DNA from 4 places in the Mangrovibacter sp. MFB070 genome. Region 1 is predicted to be linked to each of the others. Evidence: predicted binding sites of a transcription regulator. Region 1 holds the regulator's gene; each other region holds the start of a gene.
The links. Region 1 encodes PhoB, which activates phosphate uptake and scavenging genes when phosphate is short. Its sites were predicted from a motif close to CTGTCATAAAACTGNCNNAT; they were not measured.

Region 1 (5,522 bases):
AACGTATGCTGAACATAAGCATGGAGAATAGCCGCACCGTTTGCAGACTGAGCCACCAAAGAACTGCTGTCAGAGCCAAGGCGGAACAGGCACAAATACAACAGTGTCAGGCCGACACCAGCAATCAGACCAGCCCAAATCGTGTAACGGGTTAACAGGCGTGACTCGGTTACACCGCGGGAGCGTGCAGCATTAACAATAACAATACCGAACACCAGTGCGCCCAGAGTATCCATGGTCAGATAGCCATTAACGAACCCATTAGAAAACGCAGCATTCTGGTATGCCTCGGTTGCGTCACTCAAGCCGCCTGCGGGCCAGAAAATTGCAGCACCGCCCAGAATGATTAATGCGACGATTTTTACGGGAGCCAGAAAGTGGCCTACGGTATCCAGCAACTTCCCGGGGTAGAGGGAAATCCCAATCACCAGCGCAAAATAAATCAGGCTGTAAATCAGTAAAGGGGTGGAACCATCGCCTGCCAGCGGAGCGATCCCTACTTCAAATGACACGGTTGCTGTGCGGGGGGTTGCAAAAAATGGCCCAACAGCCAGATAACAGATAGTAGCCAGCACCAGGCCTGCATGGCGGCCAATAGGTGAACTGAGGTTATCAATACCGCCGCCGACTTTTGCCAGCGAGATAACAGTGAGAACGGGCAAACCCACTGCAGTAATAAGGAAACCAATTGCCGCAACCCAAACATGTGGGCCTGCCTGCAAACCGACCATGGGCGGGAAAATAATGTTCCCTGCGCCAACAAACAACGCAAAGGTCATAAAACCTAATGCGATGATGTCACGGGATGTTAATTGACGGGTCATATTGTACTTGTAGCCTGTGGATGTGGTTATGTTGTTTGCAAAAACGAAAACCTGAATGGCCGGAAACACACTACGCTGAACGCCCCGAAAACCGGTAACGGGTATGACTATGCTGAATAGCGGCCACAGACAGAAAATGTGAATGGCCAACAACATAGCATGTACAGCGGGATATGCTCATGATTAACCATAATTAAGAATAGTTTTCCGGTTAATAACGCAATCCTGGTGCATTCATGCACAAACAGGGGCGCAATTAAAACGCTTATAGCGTTTAAAGGCAAGAAGCGATCCGAAAACAAGCGACTTATTCCGTGATCAAACTAATAAGCAGACATTATCGCTATTTTATCGTCATAAGAACCGCTTATAGTTCGAACAAAAAGTCGCCATCACGATGCATTTGTTTCATTCATTCTGCGAGACAAAAGAAAACAGGCCATAAATATGGCCTGCAGGAAAGTTATGTTTACAGTTGAATCAGGCCTGAGCTGCCAGCACCTTGTTACTTACCAGCAAACGCTCTGGTAACTCAAAAGAAAAACAGCTTCCTTTGCCTGGTGCACTTTCAATACTCAGGCGGGCATCATGATGGGTAAGCGCATGTTTGACTATTGCCAGGCCAAGACCACTGCCTCCGGTCTGGCGAGAGCGAGCTTTATCTACCCGGTAAAAACGCTCTGTCAGGCGTGGCAGGTGCTCAGGAGAGATCCCCGGCCCATTATCCTGCACAGAGAAACGCGCGCCATGAGCCACTTTTTCCCATTTAACCTGAATAAGTGTCCCTTCCGGGGTGTGGTTCACTGCGTTATAGACCAGGTTAGACATAGCGCTACGGAGCTGTTCTTCACTACCGTAAACCTGTAACGCCGGGTCAACCGTAAAGCTTATCTGGTGGCGCCCCTGGCTCAGGGTTTGCGCTTCACGATCCACCAGGCGCAGCATCAGCGGAACGTCAATTTTATCTGTAAGGCTCAGCGCCGGTGCCGCTTCAATACGAGATAACGTCAGCAACTGGCGAACCAAACCCTCCATACGAGAGGTTTGCTCCCGCATAGTGACCAACGCTTTTTCCCGCACCACGCCTTCCAGCGGCTGGTCCTGCATCATTTCCAGGTAGCCCTGCAACACGGTCAGTGGGGTACGCAATTCGTGGCTGACATTCGCAAAAAAGTTACGCCGGGCGCCTTCAAGCTGGTGCATCTGGGTTACATCACGCACCACCATCAACCACTGGCCGTCGGTGTAAGGCATGATACGAAATTCAAGATGGCGGCCATTGTTCAGCACCTGGTTGAAAGGGCGCGCAAAATCGCGTTTTTTGATGTACTGGTTAAATTCCGGGTAGCGCAGCAAATTGACAATGTTTTGCCCGTTGTCATCTGGCCACCGTAAATTAAGCAACTGAATAGCAAGGCCATTACACCAAAATATGGCACCGACCTCTGTCATCATGACCAGTGCGTCCGGCAAAGATTCCGCGCCACTGCGAAACCGCTTGATCAGGTTACCCAGTTCTTTGCGCCGCTTTTTATTGCGCATCTGCATCTGGTGAATACCATACATCAAGGGTTCCCAGCTCCCGGAACCTGTTGGTGGCGTCATACTGCGGTCAACCCACAGCCACCAGGAAAGGCGTAACAGGTTCCAAAAATGCCAGACAAGCAGGCCTGTCACACTCGCCAGTAAAAACCATGGGAGATAACCAAAGAACGCCCCCAGCAATAAAGCAGGTATGCAACACAACGCCAGTTCAAGTACCAGCCTTCGCCATGACAACCGTTCAAGCACGGGTCATACTCCATCCAGATAATTAAAAACGGGCTGAGAAGCGATAACCCGTACCGCGAACGGTTTGAACCATACGATCATGCCCACTGAGTTCCAGTGCCTTACGCAAACGGCGAATGTGAACATCTACCGTTCTGTCCTCAACGTAAACATTCGTTCCCCATACATGATTAAGGAGTTGTTCACGGCTGTAAACCCGTTCCGGGTGTGTCATGAAAAAATGCAGCAACTTAAATTCTGTCGGCCCCATATCCAGTGGGTTCTCACCAGTCATGACACGGTGAGAAGACGGATCCAGGCTGAGCCCCTGAATCTCAATCACTTCTTCTACTGCCATCGGAGAGATACGGCGCATCACCGCTTTAATACGCGCAACCAGTTCTTTGGGTGAAAACGGCTTGGTGATGTAATCATCTGCCCCAATTTCCAACCCTCTGACCCGGTCCTCTTCTTCACCGCGGGCCGTCAGCATGACTACCGGTATATCCCGTGTCATCGCTTCACGTTTCAGGTGCTTGATAAACTGAATCCCGGAGCCGCCCGGCAACATCCAGTCGAGTAAAATTAAATCCGGCCAGGGTTCGTTGAGCTGGTTTACCGCACTGTCATAATCTTCCGCCTCAACAGCCTGAAAACCATTTTGTTCGAGCACAAAACACACCATTTCACGAATGGGTGCTTCATCTTCCACAACCAGAATTCGTCTCGCCATAATCAGCCCTGTAAATATATACAATAATTTAACGCGGCGTCATTATGCGTCAGTTTTATGACAGTTTTATGAAAAAAATGACCATTACATGACCTGTCATATTATTTTATGACAAAGCGTTTCCTTCTGCTGCAAAGCAAGTAGTAACGCGCATTATCGCTGGAATCCGCTACGCAGCTTGCAACAACACACCTGCAACTTAATCCACCACATGTATATAATCACCACTTCGCTTTCTAACCAGGACAGGTTATGCGCATTCTTCACACTTCTGACTGGCATCTGGGGCAAAATTTCTATACCAAAAGCCGTGCTCCGGAACATGCAGCCTTTCTAAACTGGCTAACCGAAATGGTTGAACAGCACCAGGTTGACGCAGTCATCGTAGCGGGCGATATCTTCGATACAGGCTCACCGCCCAGTTACGCACGTGAATTGTATTACCGCTTTGTCGTTCAACTCCAGGCAACCGGCTGCACGCTCGTGGTGCTGGGCGGTAACCATGATTCCGTCGCCACACTGAACGAATCGCGTGAACTGTTGGGTTACCTCAATACCTGGGTTATCGCCAGTGCATCAGATACCGAAGCCCCCATTTTATTACCGCTTCGCAACGGGGAACCCGGTGCGGTACTCTGCCCGGTTCCTTTTTTACGCCCACGCGATATCCAGGTAAGCCAGTCCGGGCAAAGTGGCCAACAAAAGCAGCAAGAGCTGGTCGGGGCCATTCACCACTATTACCAGCAAGGCTACGAGGCAGCCTGTGACTTGCGCGGTAACCGCAAATTACCCATTATTGCCACCGGCCACCTGACAACCGTTGGAGCCAGCAAAAGCGATGCTGTGCGCGAAATCTATATCGGCACCCTTGATGCCTTCCCTGCCAGTGCATTTCCACCGGCTGATTATATTGCGCTGGGGCATATTCACCGCCCGCAAAAGGTCACCAGTAGTGAGCATATCCGCTACTGTGGGTCGCCCATTGCACTGAGTTTTGACGAAACCAACAGCACAAAAATGGTTCTGATGGTGGATTTCTCTGAAGGTGAACTGAGCGCCGTAACTCCACTCCCGGTGCCAGTAACCCAACCATTGTTAATGCTCAAAGGCTCACTGGAAAGCATTAAACAGCAACTGGAAGCCTGGCGGGATGCCCCTTCAACGCCTGTTACCTGGCTTGATATTGAACTCACTACAGACCAGTATCTCCACGACATGCAAAAACAGCTACAGGCACTAACCGCTGATTTACCAGTAGAAATTGTGTTATTGCGCCGCAGCCGCGAGCAACGGGAAAAAATCATCGCTAACCAACAAAAAGAAACCCTGAGCGAACTCAGTACCAGCGAAGTTTTTGAGCGCCGTCTGGCACAAGAAAATCTGGATGAAAGCCAGGCGTCGCGCCTGCGGGGGTTGTTTGCAGAAACCCTGCACCGCCTGGAAGAGGAACCCAAGTCATGAGAATTCTGACGCTGCGGTTAAAGAACCTCAATTCACTCAAAGGTGAATGGAAAATCGACTTTACTCAGTCGCCGTTCAACAGCAACGGTTTGTTTGCTATTACCGGGCCAACCGGCGCAGGCAAAACCACATTGCTGGATGCCATTTGCCTGGCGCTATATCACCAGACACCACGCCTCAGCACCATTTCCCAGTCCAGCAACGATTTGATGACGAGAGATACCGCAGAATGCCTTGCTGAGGTGGAATTCGAAGTTAAAGGTGTTGCCTGGCGTGCCTTCTGGAGCCAGAACCGGGCTCGCAACCAGCCCGATGGCAAACTCCAGGCACCAAGAGTGGAGCTGGCCCGTTGTGCAGATGGCAAAATTGTTGCCGACAAAGTGAAAGACAAGCTGGAAACCATTGCCCGCCTGACCGGGCTGGACTATGACCGGTTCACTCGCTCAATGTTGCTCTCCCAGGGGCAATTTGCCGCTTTTCTTAATGCCGATGCAAAAGCACGGGCAGAATTGCTGGAAGAACTCACCGGCACAGAAATTTATGGGCAAATCTCCGCACTGATTTTCGACACATGGAAACAACACAAACAGCAACTGGAACAGTTACAGGCTAAAGCCAGCGGCGTGCAATGCCTTACGGACGGTGAACGGGCAGCGCTGGAAAACCAGGTTGCCACTTTGGTACAGCAGGAGCAGCAGTTACTTAGGCAACAACGCCAGGTGCAGTCTGCAGTT
Region 2 (5,522 bases), on a different contig from region 1:
GTGGGAAGCGAAACCAGACAATGGCGAAAGCAGAGAGCATGGACACCGAGATTTTGCCCACTGTAATGCCCAGAGCCATCACGAAACTATTCAGTAACAACACCCCAAACGGCGCAGTGTTGCCCCCCACGCCCTGGTGCCAAATAAGCGACAGGTTTTCCCACAAATGGCCGCCGGGCAACAGAGTCATCGGGGTATTGAACACCGCTTTGTTGTCGAGTGTGGCAGCCACAAATGCAACATACAGAGGGAACAGAATAACGATAATTCCCGCTATCAGCATGATATGGCTGAAAATATCCAGCCCACGTCTGTTCTCTATCATTGGTAACGCACCTTGTTTTCCACGTAGCGGAACTGAATCACTGTCAGAATAATGACCAGCACCATGAGCACCACGGACTGTGCGGCAGAGGCCGATAAATCCAGCCCGGCAAAGCCTTCCCGGTAGATTTTGTAAATCAGCGTCGTCGTGGCCTGAACCGGCCCACCACCTGTCGCTGCGTCAATCACCGGGAATGTGTCAAAAAAGGCATAAACGATGTTAACCACCAGCAGGAAAAAACTAACCGGGGTAATCAGTGGTAATGACACACGGAAAAAGCGCCTGACAGGCCCGGCACCATCGATGGCGGCAGCTTCCATCAGCGAACGGGGAATAGACTGCAGTGCGGCGAAGAAAAACAAAAAGTTATAACTAATTTGTTGCCATACCGAGGCGAATACCACCAAAAACATAGCCTGGCCGCTATTTTGTGCATGGTTCCAGTGGTACCCCAGTTGTTCGAGCGCCCATACCAACAACCCGCGCCCCGGGTTAAACAGGAAGATCCACAACACAGCGGCGATTGCAGGTGCAACGGCATAAGGCAGTAATAACAGAGTCTGGTAAATGCGGCTTCCCCGCACAACATGGTCTACCAGCGCGGCAAAAAACAGAGAGATAGCCAGCCCACAGCCCGTCACCAGAGCACTGAACTTAATGGTGGTCCAGAAAGCATCCAGGTAATAACTGTCGTGTGCCAGTTGAATAAAGTTACTCATACCAGCAAAAGTGCTGGATAAACCGAATGGGTCGACATTCTGGACCGAATACCACAAAGCTTCACCGGCAGGCCAGATGAAAAAAATAATGGTGATAACCACTTGTGGCAGTACCAGAACATAAGGCAACCACGAAGTGCGAAAAACCGGGCGTGATGATGACATAGCATTACCTGGCAAAGATAATATGCTTCACTGCCATCCGGGCAGTGAAAGAGTAAACCGGCTGCATATCCCGTCCCGGGTAGGCTGGCTGCCCGGGCGAAAAACTGGCACGGCTACCCGCGCCAGTTATCTGGGGAATCAGGATTTCGTAGACTGTTCAAAGCGGCGCAGTAACTGGTTACCACGTTCAACAGCAGCATCCAGCGCCTGTTTAGGCGTTTTCTTACCGGTCCAGACACTTTCCAGCTCTTCATCAACAATGGTGCGGATCTGTGGCATGTTGCCCAGGCGCAGCCCTTTGGTGAACGGCAATGGCGGCTTGTTCAGCATCTGGCGTGTGGCAATATCTGCACCAGGGTTTTTATCGTAGAAACCGTCTTTGCGTGTCAGTTCATAAGCGGCTTTGGTAATCGGCAGGTAGCCGGTTTTCTGGTGCCATTCAGCAGCAATTTCAGGCTGCATCAGGAACTTCATAAACTCAGCCACGCCTTTATAGGTTGGCTTGTCTTTACCCTGCATCACCCACAAGCTGGCACCACCGATAATGGCGTTTTGCGGTGCATTTGGCACGGTATCGTCGTACGGCATCATGCCCACACCGTAATTAAATTTCGCATAGTGGCGAATATCAGCCAGCGAGCCGGAAGATGCCGTGGTCATAGCACAGTCACCGTTATAGAACTTTTCGGTAGACTCATCTTTGCGGCCAAAATAGCTGAATGTCCCTTTCTTGTTCATCTCTTCCAGCATGGCAATATGGCGTACCTGCACTGGCTGGTTAAATTCCAGTTTGGCATCCGTGCCATCAAAACCGTTGTTTTCAGTGGCAAACGGCAGGCCGTGCCAGGCACTAAAGTTTTCCAGTTGGATCCAGCCCTGCCAGCCACTGGCGTACCCACACTGCATACCTGCCGCGCGGACTTTCGCCGCATCTTCTGCCAGTTCCTGCCAGGTTTTTGGTGGCTGGTCCGGGTTCAGGCCTGCTTTTTTGAACGCGTCTTTGTTGTAATACAGCACCGGCGTGGAGCTGTTGAAAGGCTGGGACAACAGATGCCCGGTTTTTGAGTCGGTGTAGTAACCGGAAACGGTCGGCACAAATTGTGATTCATCATATGGAATACCAGATTCTTCAAACACCTGGTAAACCGGCTTGATAGCTTTGGATGCCATCATGGTTGCCGTACCCACTTCATATACCTGCAAAATGGCGGGGGCATTTCCCGTGCGGAATGCGGCAATCCCGGCAGCCAGACTTTGTTCGTAGTTGCCTTTATACACCGGTTCAATTTTGTAATCCGGGTGGGTCTGGTTAAAGCGCTGGGCTAACGAATCCACTTCTTTACCCAACTGACCTTCCATGGAATGCCAAAACTGAATAGTTGTGACGGCCATCGCCTGGGTACTGAAAGCCAGACCAAGCGTAATGCCCAAAGCTGTGTGTCGTAGCAAAGCGTTCATGCCGTTATCTCTCTTGTGTCCATGGGGAAATGCGCGATATCACGCGTTTTTTGCTCGCGAAGTAACATGACACGCCCGTATGACAGAAAAATAACTGTTGTATGACGTAATCATGACGAACGAGTGATAACGGGATTTCAGTAACAAGACACTTTGGTGAAAGGACATGTAAAACAAGAGAGAAAATGAAAAGGGGCCAGAATGGCCCCCTGAAGGTTACTGACAAACAAGAAAAGCGTTAGCCGCCCAGATAAGCGCTGCGCACAGCTTCGTTTGCCAACAGAGCATCTCCGGAATCTTCCAACACCACATGGCCGTTTTCCAGAACATAACCACGGTCTGCCAGTTTCAGCGCCTGGTTAGCGTTTTGTTCAACCAGGAAGATAGTCATGCCTTCTTCACGCAACTGCTCAATGGTGTCGAAGATCTGCTGAATAATGATGGGAGCCAGGCCCAGAGACGGTTCATCCAGCAGCAATAAACGCGGCTGGCTCATCAATGCCCGGCCAATGGCCAGCATCTGCTGCTCACCACCAGACATAGTACCGGCGCGCTGAATGCGGCGCTCTTTGAGCCGTGGGAACAGGTCATAAACCCGTTCAATACGCTCCTGGTACTGTTGCCGGTCAGCAAAGAAGCCACCCATTGCCAGGTTTTCTTCTACTGTCATGCGGGAAAACACCCGGCGCCCTTCCGGTACAATCGCCACGGCTTCACGCATAATTTTTGCGGTGTGCCAGTGGGTAATATCTTTACCATCAAAGGTAATGGTTCCCTGAGTGGCACGGGGGTCGCCACACAAGGTTCCCAGCAGCGTCGTTTTCCCTGCGCCATTGGCACCAATCAGGGTGACAATTTCACCCTGGTTAATGTGCAAAGAGACTTCATGTAACGCCTGAATTTTCCCGTAGTGCGCACTGACCTGGTCGAAAGATAACATTACATTGTCCATATTACGCTTCTCCCAGGTAGGCCCGAATCACATCCGGGTTATTACGAATCTGCTCAGGTGTACCGTTAGCCAGCGGGGTGCCCTGGTTTACTACATAGATACGGTCAGAAATCCCCATCACCAGTTTCATATCATGTTCAATCAACAATACCGTGGTGTTGTGGTGGTTGCGTAACTCCACAATCAACTCATCAAGTTCATGGGTTTCATTGGGGTTCAGGCCAGCCGCAGGTTCATCCAGCATCAGAATTTCTGGCTGGGTTACCATACACCGGGCAATTTCCAGGCGGCGCTGCTGGCCGTAGGCCAGGTTACCTGCCAGGCGGTTCGCATGCTCCAGCAGGCCAATGCGCTCAAGCCAGGTGGCTGCGCGGTCCAGTGCTGCACTTTCTGCTTTACGGAATGCCGGGGTTTTCAGCAGCCCGGAAAACAGGCCACTTTTCATATGCTGGTGTTGTGCCACCAGCAGGTTCTCAATCACCGTCATTTCACGGAACAGACGTACATGCTGAAAAGTACGGACCACACCCAGCCGGGCAATTTCCTGGCCTGGCAGGCCTTCCAGGTGTTTATCCCGCAATAAAATCTGCCCGCCAGTTGGGCGATAAAAACCGGTCAGGCAGTTAAATACTGTGGTTTTCCCGGCCCCGTTAGGGCCAATCAAAGAAACAATTTCCTGAGGATGTAATTCCAGGGAAACGTCGTTAACCGCCAGCAAGCCGCCAAAACGCATCATCAGGCCGCTGACAGATAATAATGGCTGACTCATGCCTGCTCTCCTTCACTGCGCTTTTTTAATTTCACCTGAGCACGGGTCATTGGTAATAACCCCTGCGGGCGCCAGATCATCATCAGGACCATCAGCGCACCGAGCATTAACATGCTGTATTCATTGAAATCACGCATCAGTTCGCGAGACACAACCAGCAAAATGGCCGCCAGAATAACGGCAAATTGCGAACCCATACCACCCAGCACCACAATCGCTAGGACAAAAGCAGACTCAGCGAAGGTGAAAGATTCCGGGCTGATAAAGCCCTGGCGCGCAGCGAACAGCGTGCCCGCAAACCCGGCAAAAGCCGCACTGATGGTAAAGGCTGTCAGTTTAATACGCGTAGGGCTCAGGCCCAGAGAACGGCAGGCAATTTCATCATCACGCAGCGCTTCCCACGCACGCCCCAGGGGCATACGTAACAGGCGGTTAATAATGAATACTGTCAGCACAACTAACAGTAAAGCGACCAGGTAGAGGAAAATAATACGATCGCTGGGATCATACTTCACATGGAAGAAGTGGCTGAACGTATCCCAGCCGCCTTCCCGTGGCGAGCGGTTGAATTCCAGGCCAAACAGTGTCGGTTTGGGGATCTGGCTGATCCCATTCGGCCCACCGGTGATTGCGGTATTGTTCAGTAATAAGATACGCACAATTTCACCGAAGCCCAGGGTGACGATTGCCAGATAATCCCCCCGCAGGCGCAGAACCGGGAAGCCCAGCAGGAAGCCGGCCAGTGCAGCGACCAGCCCGGATAACGGCAGGCAGACCCAGAAGCCTAACCCATAATAGTGGCTCAGCAACGCGAAGGTATAAGCGCCAATAGCATAAAAACCGCCATAGCCCAGTACCAACAGACCAGACAGCCCAACCACCACATTCAGCCCAAGACCGAGAATGATATAAATCATGGTCATGGTGGCAATATCCACCGTACCGCGAGATACCAGGAACGGCCAGACAACAGCAATCACCAGAATGGCACCCAGCAGCAATTTCTGTTTCACGCTGGAACCGTCAATGGCAGGCATTGTCAGGCGTGGCCCGGCAACCTTCTTCATTGCTTGCTGGAACAGTGGCCGCAAGATTTGGAACAGGAAGACTACCGCAGTACCGATGTAGATCCAC
Region 3 (5,522 bases), on a different contig from region 1:
AAAAGGTGGAACAATGAAAAAGCATATTCTGGTACCCGGTATTTTGGCACTGGCTGCTGTCAGTTTTAGTTCAATTGCCGCTCAGGAAGTGGCCTCTGGGCAGGGGCGCACGGCTGATGGCGTAGTCAGCACCAGCGGCCAGCAGACACTGGCGGATGTTACCCAAACGCTGCAGGAAAAGGCGCAGGCAGCAGGTGCGTCCAGCTTTAAAATTATCTCCGCAGGTGGCGATAACCAGTATTTCGGCGTGGCTGAGTTATATAAATAAGACTTTTCTTGTGTTGCTTTAATGCCCGCTCTGAGATTCTGTAGCTAATACCCCTTATTGGTGATTGTGTTGTGTTGTTATTTGGCCGGCCAGAGTAAGTCATTACTGGCCGGTTTTTTATTGCCTGATTTTTATTTGCCAGGCGTTTGTTGCTGATATCAGGATTGGCAGAGACAGTACTGGCAGGAAAATATTGGCAGGCAAATCTGAACCAGCCTCAATGATCACGGCCGGGTTAATGTGCATATGGTTATTCACATTAACCCGGTTTTTTATTTTGTTTACCCGGAAATAGTACGACGTTATTAAGCGTGCTCAGGTGGTGGCGGTATCAGTGCCCAATGGGGCAACAGTGGTTTGCACCAGACCTTCCTTAGGCTGGGGGCGTGGGTTATTCAGGCGCAAGGTAAACCCAAAGGTGTTCACGCCCTGGTAGCTGTAGGCAAACGTTTTGCCTTCATGCATCAGTGCAACGGCTTTGACAATCGCCAGACCCAGCCCGTGGTGCATATTACTGCCGTTACGCGCAGCATCCACCCGGTAGAACCGTTCAAACAGCCGCGATAAATGCTGTGGCGCAATGGGGTCTCCCTGGTTGGACACGGCAATTTTGGCGAAGTCACCTTCCCGGGACAGGCTGACACCAATAGCGCTGCCGGTGCTGGCGTGGCGCGCACCATTTTCCAGTAAATTAGCCAGCGCACGGTGGAACAGGCGGCGGTCCACGCAGGCGCGCACATCGCCACCAATAGTGACCACCAGTTCATGTTCCAGCAGTGAAGGCTCTACATATTCTGCTGTTTTGACCGCTTCTTCCTGCAGGGAGATATCCGTTAGCTCAATCGCCCGTTGCCCGGCTTCCGCATGGGAAAGGAACAGCATGTCATTAATAATGGATGTCATGCGCGCCAGCTCTTCCAGGTTGGATTCCAGCAAATCTTCCAGTTCATGGATATCGCGCTGGCGCGACAGCCCCAGTTGTGTCTGGCCGATTAAATTAGTCAGGGGAGTGCGTAACTCATGAGCAACATCGGCATTAAAGCTGTCCAGTTGTTGCCAGGCTTTTTCCTGGCGTTCCAGCACCCCATTAAAAGCCTGAGCCAGTGTGCGCAACTCATCAGGCAGGCTGGCAGTATTCAGCCGTTGCCCGACATTCCCCGGGGCAAGCTGGTTTGCCTGATCACTCATTTGCCGTGCTGGTTTCAGCCCGTAACGAGAAACTGCGTAACTCAGGCCAGCGACCAGGATTAGCCCGGCCAGGGAAATAAAAATAAGGGCTTCAGTAAATTCGGTATAAGTCTTGTAATAGGCCGTTGAATCTATTGAAACGACGAATTTCAGGGGCGGGCGCCCGTTGTTTGCAGGAATGTTTTTGACTAACAGGTAATACGGGCAGCTCTTTTCATGCAGGTAGATACTTGAATAGCCCTCTGGTGGGTTGTGCGCGGCAACAGTTTTTTCCATTTCACCGCCAAATGCATACTGCGGATCGTCGCTCAGCACCAGATATTGTACTTTACCCCCTTCGTTTTCTGTCAGGGTGGTAAGTTTGTGTACAATGCGGTCCCACAACTGTTCTGTACCTTCGTGTTCGAGAAACGGCACTACCAGTGAATTGCGAAACGCCAGCTCATTATGCATCTGGTTTTTAAGCGAAGAGAACAGCGTGGTGCGCAAAAACAAGGCGATGGCGAGCAGAATTGCCACCATCAGTACCACAAATAACAGAGTCAGCCGCCCGGAAATAGAGCTTTGTTTCAGGTTCAGTGTCATGATGCGTTTGCCGCAGTTCGGTTTTCCAGTACATAACCCATACCACGTACTGTGTGCAGCAGTTTCACGGCGTATGGGGTATCAATTTTATTACGCAGGCGCTTAATCGCGACTTCCACTACATTGGCATCGCTGTCGAAATTCATATCCCATACCTGTTCTGCAATCATCAGTTTGGACAGGATCTCGCCCTGATGGCGTGCCAGCAGGCTTAACAGAGCAAATTCTTTTGCCGTCAGGTCAATACGTTCATTACTGCGGGACACTTTACGTGAGATAAGATCGATATGCAGATCGTCAATGCTGATATGGGTAGGATCGTTGCTGTCACTGCCACGGCGGCGGATTAACGCCTGTATTCTGGCGACCAGTTCAATCAGAGAAAAGGGTTTTGGCAGGTAATCGTCAGCGCCGCAACGCAGGCCGCGCACCCGCTCGTCCACGGAACTGCGGGCAGACAGCATCAATACGGGCGTTTGCTTGCTGGCACGCAACCCTTCCAGCACGGAGTAACCGTCCTGGCCTGGCAGCATGACATCAAGCACAATGACGTCGTAGTCGTACTGCAATGCCAGGTACAGCCCTTCAACGCCGTCATGTGCGACATCAACAGAAAAACTCAGCTCACTCAGAGCCCGGCTTATATATGACGAGGTTTTTTCCTCATCTTCAACAAGAAGCAGACGCATGCCATTCACCTGGGGAATAAAAACAGGTTATTGTAACCTGGTTTTACCGTCACCTCGCTGACATTAACCTGACAATTTTGTCAGGAGGAGACGGTGCTACCTTGTGGTGTGTCAGGCGCGGTTTTGCAGGTAAACATTCAGGTTTACATTCACGGCATTAAGCAACGGTGTTACCACACCATGCTGTGCTGCACGGCGCACCAGGTCGCCAATAATTTGCTCGGCTTCAATAGTGAAGCCGTGGGTTAAATCACGGTACATTGAGGATGTCAGCGGGTTATCCGGGTTAGTGAGAAACTCCCGTGTTGAGTTAATGACTTTTTCACGGTGCTGGTAACCACAGGCATCAATCACAGACAACACTTCGGCAAATACCGACTCAATAAATTCGCGCCCTCCGGGTGCATGTACAATTTGTTGTGTGTTGCCACGGGCAAGGCAGGTGACGGAACCCAGGGTGCTGAGCAACAGCCATTTTTCCCATAAATCGCTCTGAATGGCTTCAGAAAAAACAGTATCAAACCCGCAGTCACGCAGTTGGGCATCCAGCTGCTGCAGGCGTTCACTGTTATCGCCCTGCAGGTCACCATAAAACAGGGTATGCAGGCGCGACAACTGGATAATCTCCCCCTGTTCGCCCAGCGTGGCATGGATTTTACACAAGCCGCCAATGACTGCGTGTTTGCCAAAGCGCTCCTGCAGGGTCTCAATATGCCGCATGCCATTAAGAATGGGGATAATCAGCGTGTCTTTACCCACTGCTGGCGCGATATCTGCCATTGCCTGCTCAAGGCCGAAGCTTTTGACTGTAAGCAGAATCACATCCCAGGTACCGCTCAGTTGTTGCGCGGTGACCAGTTTCGGCTCCAGCGTGACATCGCCATACGGGCTTTTCAGCATCAGGCCTGTTTTCTGTAATTGCGCACAGCGTTTTTCACGCACTAAAAAGGTGACATCCCGGCCTGCCAGCGCCATACGTGCGCCAAAATACCCGCCAGTAGCCCCTGCTCCTACCACAAGAATTCGCATCGTTTTACCTGTTTTATTGGTTGTCAGACCATTCTTACCATAAAGCGAGCTCTGGCCGGGCGCTATACCAAAACGGGCTTTTTTTCATGTTTATTCCTGATGAAGCTGGTCGCTTGCATGTGATTCAGTCTGTTTGCTGGCTGAAACAATTTTTCACTGAATCTGGCTTTATTTGTGATGGTGATCACATTAAAGAATTTGCCATACAGCGATACAGAACCGCTGTTGATATAAATCAAAAACAACGTTTCATGTTGTCGCATTATTACATTCAATTTGTGAGACAAATCTCACTTTATAATTACAGATAACCATAAAACAGCCTCTCTTAACTCCCTTTTGTTTGGTTGTGTTTTCTTTTTCCTCTGGCGTTATCAGTCTGTCTGGCGCTGCTTTACCCACAGGCAGGTTTTATTCTTTTAATCCAGGGGATTTCTTATGCGCAATCCAGGCCGTATGCGCTGGTTCATGGTGGGGTTAGTGACTTTAGGCACTATCCTTTGTTATCTCACCCGCAACACGATTGCCTCTGCAGCACCGACGTTGCAAAGTCAGTTGCATATCACAACCCAGCAGTATTCCTATATTGTTGCTTTCTTTTCCGCTTGTTACACCATTGCACAACCGATATCCGGGTTTGTGCTGGACACCCTTGGCACCAAAGCGGGCTATGCAGTATTTGGCCTGCTATGGGGCATTTTTTGCATTGGCGCTTCCTTTGCCGGAGGCTGGAAAGGTCTGGCATTTGCCCGTGGGATGGGGGGCTTTGCTGAAAGCGCCATGATCCCGGCAGGGCTGAAAGCGGTGACAGAATGGTTCCCGGAAAAAGAACGCTCTGTGGCTGTGGGGTACTTTAACGTCGGCTCGTCTATGGGGGCATTAATTGCGCCCCCACTGGTCGCCTGGGCTATTTTTATTCATAGCTGGCGTCTGGCTTTTATTCTGGTGGGCTGCATGAGCGTGGTGTGGGCGATTGGCTGGTTTTTTGTCTACAACCGCCCGGGGAAAACGAAACGGCTGAGCAAAACGGAACTGGACTATATTACTGCCGGCCAGCCAGCTCCACGCCCAAAACATAAAGTGCGTGTAGGTACCTTGCTGCGCCAGCGTAAATTCTGGGCGATTGCCTTGCCCCGCTTTTTGGCTGAGCCAGCATGGGGGACATTCAATGCGTGGATCCCATTGTTCATGGTGCGCAATTATGGGTTCGATTTAAAAGACATCGCAATGTTTGCCTGGATCCCGATGCTGTTTGCCGACATGGGCTGTATTCTCGGTGGCTATATGCCAGGTATGTTCCAGCGGGTGTTCGGTGTTAACCTGATTGTGTCTCGCAAGCTGGTGGTTACGCTCGGTGCTGTTTTGATGATTCTGCCGGGTATGGTGGGGTTGTTTGGCAACCCGATGGTGGCCATTGGGTTACTGTGTGTTGGGGGTTTTGCTCACCAGTCTTTATCTGGTGCGTTGATAACTCTGTCATCAGATATGTTTGACCCTAACGAAGTCGCGACAGCTAACGGTTTTACCGGCATGGCGGCATGGACTGCCAGTACCTTATTTGCCCTGGTGGTTGGCGCGCTGGCCGATACGCTCGGTTTCAGCCCGCTGTTTGCTGTGTTGTCGGTGTTTGACGTGATTGGGGCTGTGATCCTCTGGTCTTTGTTACGTGAAAATAAAACGGCGATGGAAGCCAGTGAGGCATTCTGACGCGTAGTAGTCTTACGTAGCGTTCTTACGTAGCATTGTGAAACCGTAACAGGCAG
Region 4 (5,522 bases), on a different contig from region 1:
TCGGCCAGCGCCTGGTTGCCATCTCGTAAATCTGTCGACAGCCAGCGTGGGGCGCTTTTCAGTGTATTATCCGGCCATTGTCTGTTGGGAAGACTGATGGGCGGGTGCGCTTTATATTTCTGTGCAGGGTTTTTTAACATGCCGGGTTCCTCTGTAATAAGAGGCTCCAGTGTCATAGTAAACCTGCCAGAAAACTCACCAGAACCTGACAATCACTTTTGCAAACGTGACAATTTCTGGAAAACGTTATCACCTGGCATGGGGCGTAAAGGCAGGTAAACAAGACATGTGTGCTTTTGCCAGCATGTTATCAACCTCACTGACTGCCAGACAGGTGGAGTGAAAACACAGGCCATGAGTGGCGCAGCACAAGCTCGGGCTGGCCTGGTATCAGTCAATCACAAACCGGTTACGCCCCTGGTCTTTGGCGTTATAAAGGGCAATATCAGCCCGCCGGACCAGGCTTCGTTCGTCATCGCCTGGTTGCCACTGCGCGGCACCAAAACTACAGGTGATGGTTAGCCCAAAGGGCATACTGGCATGAGCGAGTGACTGTTGCAGGCGTTTCAGCACCGTGGTGAGCTGGGTTTTATCACTGTCAGTAATCAGTAACATAAATTCTTCCCCGCCCCAGCGCCCGGCAATATCCTGCCAGCGTAACTGGTTGCATACCAGCTCACTTATTTGCCTGAGAATACTGTCCCCTGTCTGGTGGCCGTAAGCATCGTTAACCTGCTTGAAATGGTCGATATCCATTAACACCAGCGAAAAATTTCGTGCAGCGCTCGCCTGGTGGAGCAGAGACAATAATTCACTGTCCAGCCGGTAGCGGTTATATAAACCGGTGAGTTTATCGGTCTGAGCCTGTGTGCTCAGTTGTTGGTTGTGCTCCCGGAATTCTTCACTGGCAACATGCATAAAATTGACCAGGCGCGACATCAAAGACGGCCGTGTCCGTGCCATTCGGGCCGGCGTGGCTCTGGCATATATTGGGCTGGCATTGCCTTCACGCAGCGCCACCATCAACAGCGATGTGTTATTCAGCGTTACTTTGCCTTTTACTGAGCTGTACTCCCCCCAGGTAACAAAACCACTCATCGGTGCCAGGCTGCCCGGCAGCATGGTTTCCTGCCAGGCATAATCGGCGAACAGCATATTGCGAATAGTGCAGGAGTAACCAAACAGCACTTGTGGCGCGAAGTCAGCCAGTGTTGTGCACCAGTCATCAATGCAGGCCAGACTACGATGTGCATCGCCATAACCAAATGAAACATCTTCTCCGGTAAGCACATCTCCGGCGACACGAATGTGCCCGGCGTTATTCACTTCAACGGGCACCCGTGAAAGCAACAACGATGGGCGAGGGAGCAATACCGGGAAGGCCAGTGCGTCATGAGCAAACTGGTTGTCGTTCTCTATTGTGGTGTAGTTGTGGTACACCTCGAACGCGGGCAGGTTATCGATAGATTTTATCCACGAACCCTGAGCATCAGTAATACGCCGGTTCATGCTCATGGGTAACCAGCCGGTGTAACTGAATGTCCGGCAATGCAAATTCTGGCTCTGAATCAGCACCAGTACAAACCCACTTTGTAGCGGGTCGCTACCACATAATAGTCCGGTCGGGTGTACTGGAGAGGCCACACCACCAAATAGTTGAGTTTGCTCCGGAAGTTGCAGGTTTAATACTACGTCGAGTAGCGGGTCATCCACCGGGGTGCTCAGCAACATAACCAGGCTCAGATTTGGTGTATGGTGCAGAATTTGATTAATGGCGAGCGCGCTCAGGGGGGAAGACTGCATATTCACGGGTAAAACCTGAATATAGCTCTGTTCAAACAGCGTAATACTAACCATTAATTGCTGGCTGCCCGGGCTGTTATCCATAAAATGGCCACCAGTGGTCACGCCAATAATTTCAACGTTATCCAGTTTCTCTTCCAGCCAGCGTTGCACAAAGGCGTACAAATTGTCGAAGCCCGAGCCGGTATAGATAAATACCAGTTTGGGGTGCTGGCTTGCCGCAAGCGCCTGCAGGTCTTTTGCCTCCCAGATTTGGGAGAGTGAATGTTGTTGTGAAATCACAAAGGACCACTGCTTCATATGACCCCCCGGGCGAAGCAAAAAAAGTTTTCCCCTTCTGGTGCAAGGGAGCATGCCTGCTCAGGTCAGCCATTGATGCTGGTCTGTTCCACTTACCTGTATTTTACACCGGGCTTTTCTGGGTGCGATTGCTATTTATTATCGACATATTTCCTTGCGGGGAAATACTTCTGTGGGAGTAGTTGGTTTTGTAAGGTTCATTGCAAGATGCATTCTTTCAGGTTTTTACAGGTATATTTCCCTTGATATTTGATTTAAGTATTAAATAAAACCATTGGGTTGCTGTTGTGCGTATATTTTCTGGTTTTGGTTTTTTCTGTTTTTGTTTTTCTATATTTTCCTGCCGTTAACTAATAAATATTTTCTGGTGAGTTGCCAGTAATCAGTATTTCCAGCTACTGCTGGCTGGCAACCTCTGCGGTGCACTGTTATGAATGAAGTAGCAGCCTGAATTTTTTTGTGGTTTTAAATCAATGAATTGAACTCTGTCTGTGAGATGGTTATGTGTTTTATCCATTATTTTTATATGGTTTTAGTGTGACAGGCGTCAAATAAATGACTGCAAGAAAATGAATTAAGAAAAAATAGCAGGTGTTTTTGTTTTTTTTAACGCAAGGTTTTTGGTCATTTTTGTTTGTTTCCGTTTTGCTCTGTAAGGTTTGAAGAAAATCACTTTTTACAGCCAGGGTATTTCTTAGTCTCAATTGTGTACTGGAGAGGAAAATTATGTTTCGCGAAGAACGCCGTAACAAAATTCTTGAGCATTTGGATAAAAATGAACGTGTCACGGTGGACTGGCTGTCCGGGCATTTTGCTGTCACTAAAGAAACCATTCGTAGTGATTTGGCGGCTCTGGTGAAACAAGGGTTAATTCGGCGTTGCCATGGCGGTGCCATGATTGTGCGGCGTAACTTGCAGTCACGGTTAATCAGCGAAACTGGCGACAACTTTGAAGTGTTGCTCAAACGCCTCTCTGAGCAGGAACCCGTTCGCAACCCGGACGTTTCCCCTCACGCACTGCGGGGGAAAGTATGCATTTTGGGCGCGTTCAATGTGGATATTGTGGCGTGGGTGCACCGGTTTCCGCGTGGTGGTGAATCCTTGCTGGCACAGCGCAGTTCACTGGGGCCGGGGGGCAAAGGCGCTAACCAGGCGATGGCCGCAAGCCGGGCAGGCGCTCAGGTGCATTTTGTCGCCAAAGTGGGCAAAGACCAGTTTAGCCAGTTTGCCTTTGATCACCTGGCATCTTCCGGGATCCACTCTTTCCGGTTGTACCAGTCTGAACGGGAGCCTACGGGCAATGCGCTGATCTATGTCTCACAGGATGATGGCGAAAACATGATTGCCATTTATTCCGGTGCCAATAAAACCCTGAGCAGCGATGAAATTGCCAGCATGTCGCCAGAGCTTGCCAGCAGTAATGTGCTGTTGGTGCAACTGGAGAACAACTTTGATGCCACGCTGAACGCAATGAAGCTTGCCAGAGCATTGGGCGTGCAGGTGATTATGAATCCGGCGCCATTTTCACCCGATATTCTGGGCTGCATCGATCTTATCGACATTATTACTCCGAACGAAACCGAAGCGTCGCTGTTATCGGGCGTGGAAATTACCGACCTGGAAAGTGCGCGTGCCGCTGCTCTGGCAATAGTCGCACGTGGAGCCCGGCGGGTGATCATCACCATGGGTAGCCGCGGGGCACTGATTTATGACAACCAGCAATTTCAACATATTCCGGCTTTTCCGGCGCTGAGTGTGGATACCACCGGTGCTGGTGATGCTTTTAATGGCGCTCTTGCGGCAGCAATAGCCGACGGGCAAACCCTGGCACAGGCTGCAACCTTTGCCTCGGCGTTTGCCTCCCTGGCTGTTGAGCGCGAAGGGGCGTCTAACATGCCCGCGTACCAACAGGTGATATCACGCCTGGCGTTGCGCTGACATTACGCGTTGTTTTTTTGAATGCAATCACCGCCAGTCAGGCGGATCAGGAGAATTTATGAAGTCCATTGAGGGTATTGTTCCGGTCATGCTGACCCCGTTTACGGCAGAAAACCAGATTGACTGGACTGGGCTTGAGCGGCTGGTTGACTGGTATATCGCGTCGGGAGTGGATGCGTTATTCGCAGTATGCCAGTCCAGCGAAATGCAATATCTGTCGCTGGCAGAGCGCACGGAGCTTGCCCGTTTCGTGGTGGAAAAAGTGCAGGGCAGGGTGCCAGTAATTGCTTCCGGGCATATCAGCGATGATTTAAGTGCGCAAATTGAAGAATTACAGGCAATGGCGCAAACCGGTATCGATGCACTGGTGCTGGTAACCAACCACCTGGATCCGCAAAACAAAGGTACGGAAACCTTTAAAGCCACTCTGGCTGCACTGTTCGAAGCTTTACCGCAAGAATTACCGCTGGGTTTGTATGAATGCCCGGCTCCCTGGCGCCGTTTGTTGAGCGATGAAGAGTTCAGCTTCTGTGCGCAAAGTGGCCGTTTTGTGGTGCTCAAAGATGTCAGTTGCGACCTGCCCACTGTAATTCGCCGTGTCAAGCTGGCGCAAGGCACGCCGCTTCATGTCATTAATGCGAATGCTGCCATTGCATGGCCTGCTATTCAGGTGGGTTCTAAAGGGTTCAGCGGTGTCTTCACCAATTTCCACCCTGAGCTGTATGCCTGGTTATGGAAACATGGCAAGGAACAACCCGCTCTGGCACAGGAACTCTCTTTGTTCCTTTCCCTTTCCGCTGTGACAGAAACCCTGGGTTACCCCAAAAACGCCAAGATTTATCACCAGCAAATGGGCACGTTTGCCAGCGAATTCTGCCGGGTGAACAAGGATGACGTGCTGGAAAAATACTGGGGGCTGGGCGTCATTCTCGACCAGATTCGCCAGGGCACCGCACTGTGGCAAACCAAAACCGCTCGCTAACCAAACCTTAGCAGCATTTCCCTACAACCCTTCCCTGTAACAAGGGATAACCAGGTGACATAACAATGAAAGAACTTACCTCGACCCTGCCTGAGGATAGCCTGCCTGGCGTGAAAGGTTACCAGGGCACCGCCAGCCAGCCGGTAGTGGTAACCCGGCTGCGTTGGGGCATCATCCTGCTGCTGTTACTGGCGGCAATAGTGAACTACCTTGACCGGGCGAATCTGAGTATTGCCAATACTACCATTGCGGCAGAATTTGGTTTCTCCCAAACCGAAATGGGCTTATTGCTCTCTGCGTTTCTCTGGCCTTATGCCCTGGCCAACCTGCCAGCTGGCTGGCTGGTGGATAAATTTGGTCCCAAACGGATGTTTTCCTGGGCCTTGTGCCTGTGGTCCAGTTGTACTGTGCTGGCGGCATTTGTAAATAGTTACAGCTTCTTTTATGGCCTGCGCATGATGCTGGGTGTGGCTGAATCGCCGTTCTTCACTTCCGGGAT

Region 2: ugpB (sn-glycerol-3-phosphate ABC transporter substrate-binding protein UgpB) is a predicted target of PhoB. The motif match lies at 2,811-2,830, and genes of this name have one in related genera.
Region 3: DT73_RS17475 (heavy metal response regulator transcription factor) is a predicted target of PhoB. The motif match lies at 2,788-2,807, and genes of this name have one in related genera.
Region 4: rbsK (ribokinase) is a predicted target of PhoB. The motif match lies at 2,646-2,665, and genes of this name have one in related genera.

Annotation. Positions count from the first base shown of each region.
Region 1 covers NZ_JJMI01000025.1:466,977-472,498, forward strand. The annotation lists gene brnQ (branched-chain amino acid transporter carrier protein BrnQ) at 1-824, opposite strand, end outside; gene phoR (phosphate regulon sensor histidine kinase PhoR) at 1,305-2,615, opposite strand; gene phoB (phosphate response regulator transcription factor PhoB) at 2,638-3,327, opposite strand; gene sbcD (exonuclease subunit SbcD) at 3,580-4,788, shown strand; gene sbcC (exonuclease subunit SbcC) at 4,785-5,522, shown strand, end outside.
Region 2 covers NZ_JJMI01000028.1:90,573-96,094, forward strand. The annotation lists gene ugpE (sn-glycerol-3-phosphate ABC transporter permease UgpE) at 1-325, opposite strand, end outside; gene ugpA (sn-glycerol-3-phosphate ABC transporter permease UgpA) at 322-1,209, opposite strand; gene ugpB (sn-glycerol-3-phosphate ABC transporter substrate-binding protein UgpB) at 1,348-2,667, opposite strand; gene livF (high-affinity branched-chain amino acid ABC transporter ATP-binding protein LivF) at 2,906-3,619, opposite strand; gene livG (high-affinity branched-chain amino acid ABC transporter ATP-binding protein LivG) at 3,621-4,388, opposite strand; gene DT73_RS15825 (high-affinity branched-chain amino acid ABC transporter permease LivM) at 4,385-5,522, opposite strand, start outside.
Region 3 covers NZ_JJMI01000035.1:124,772-130,293, reverse strand. The annotation lists gene DT73_RS17485 (YdgH/BhsA/McbA-like domain containing protein) at 14-268, shown strand; gene DT73_RS17480 (heavy metal sensor histidine kinase) at 584-2,029, opposite strand; gene DT73_RS17475 (heavy metal response regulator transcription factor) at 2,038-2,730, opposite strand; gene panE (2-dehydropantoate 2-reductase) at 2,842-3,759, opposite strand; gene DT73_RS26265 (hypothetical protein) at 3,846-4,070, shown strand; gene DT73_RS17460 (MFS transporter) at 4,198-5,466, shown strand.
Region 4 covers NZ_JJMI01000050.1:49,031-54,552, forward strand. The annotation lists gene leuA (2-isopropylmalate synthase) at 1-140, opposite strand, end outside; gene DT73_RS21265 (diguanylate cyclase) at 391-2,103, opposite strand; gene rbsK (ribokinase) at 2,830-4,041, shown strand; gene DT73_RS21275 (dihydrodipicolinate synthase family protein) at 4,100-5,023, shown strand; gene DT73_RS21280 (MFS transporter) at 5,089-5,522, shown strand, end outside.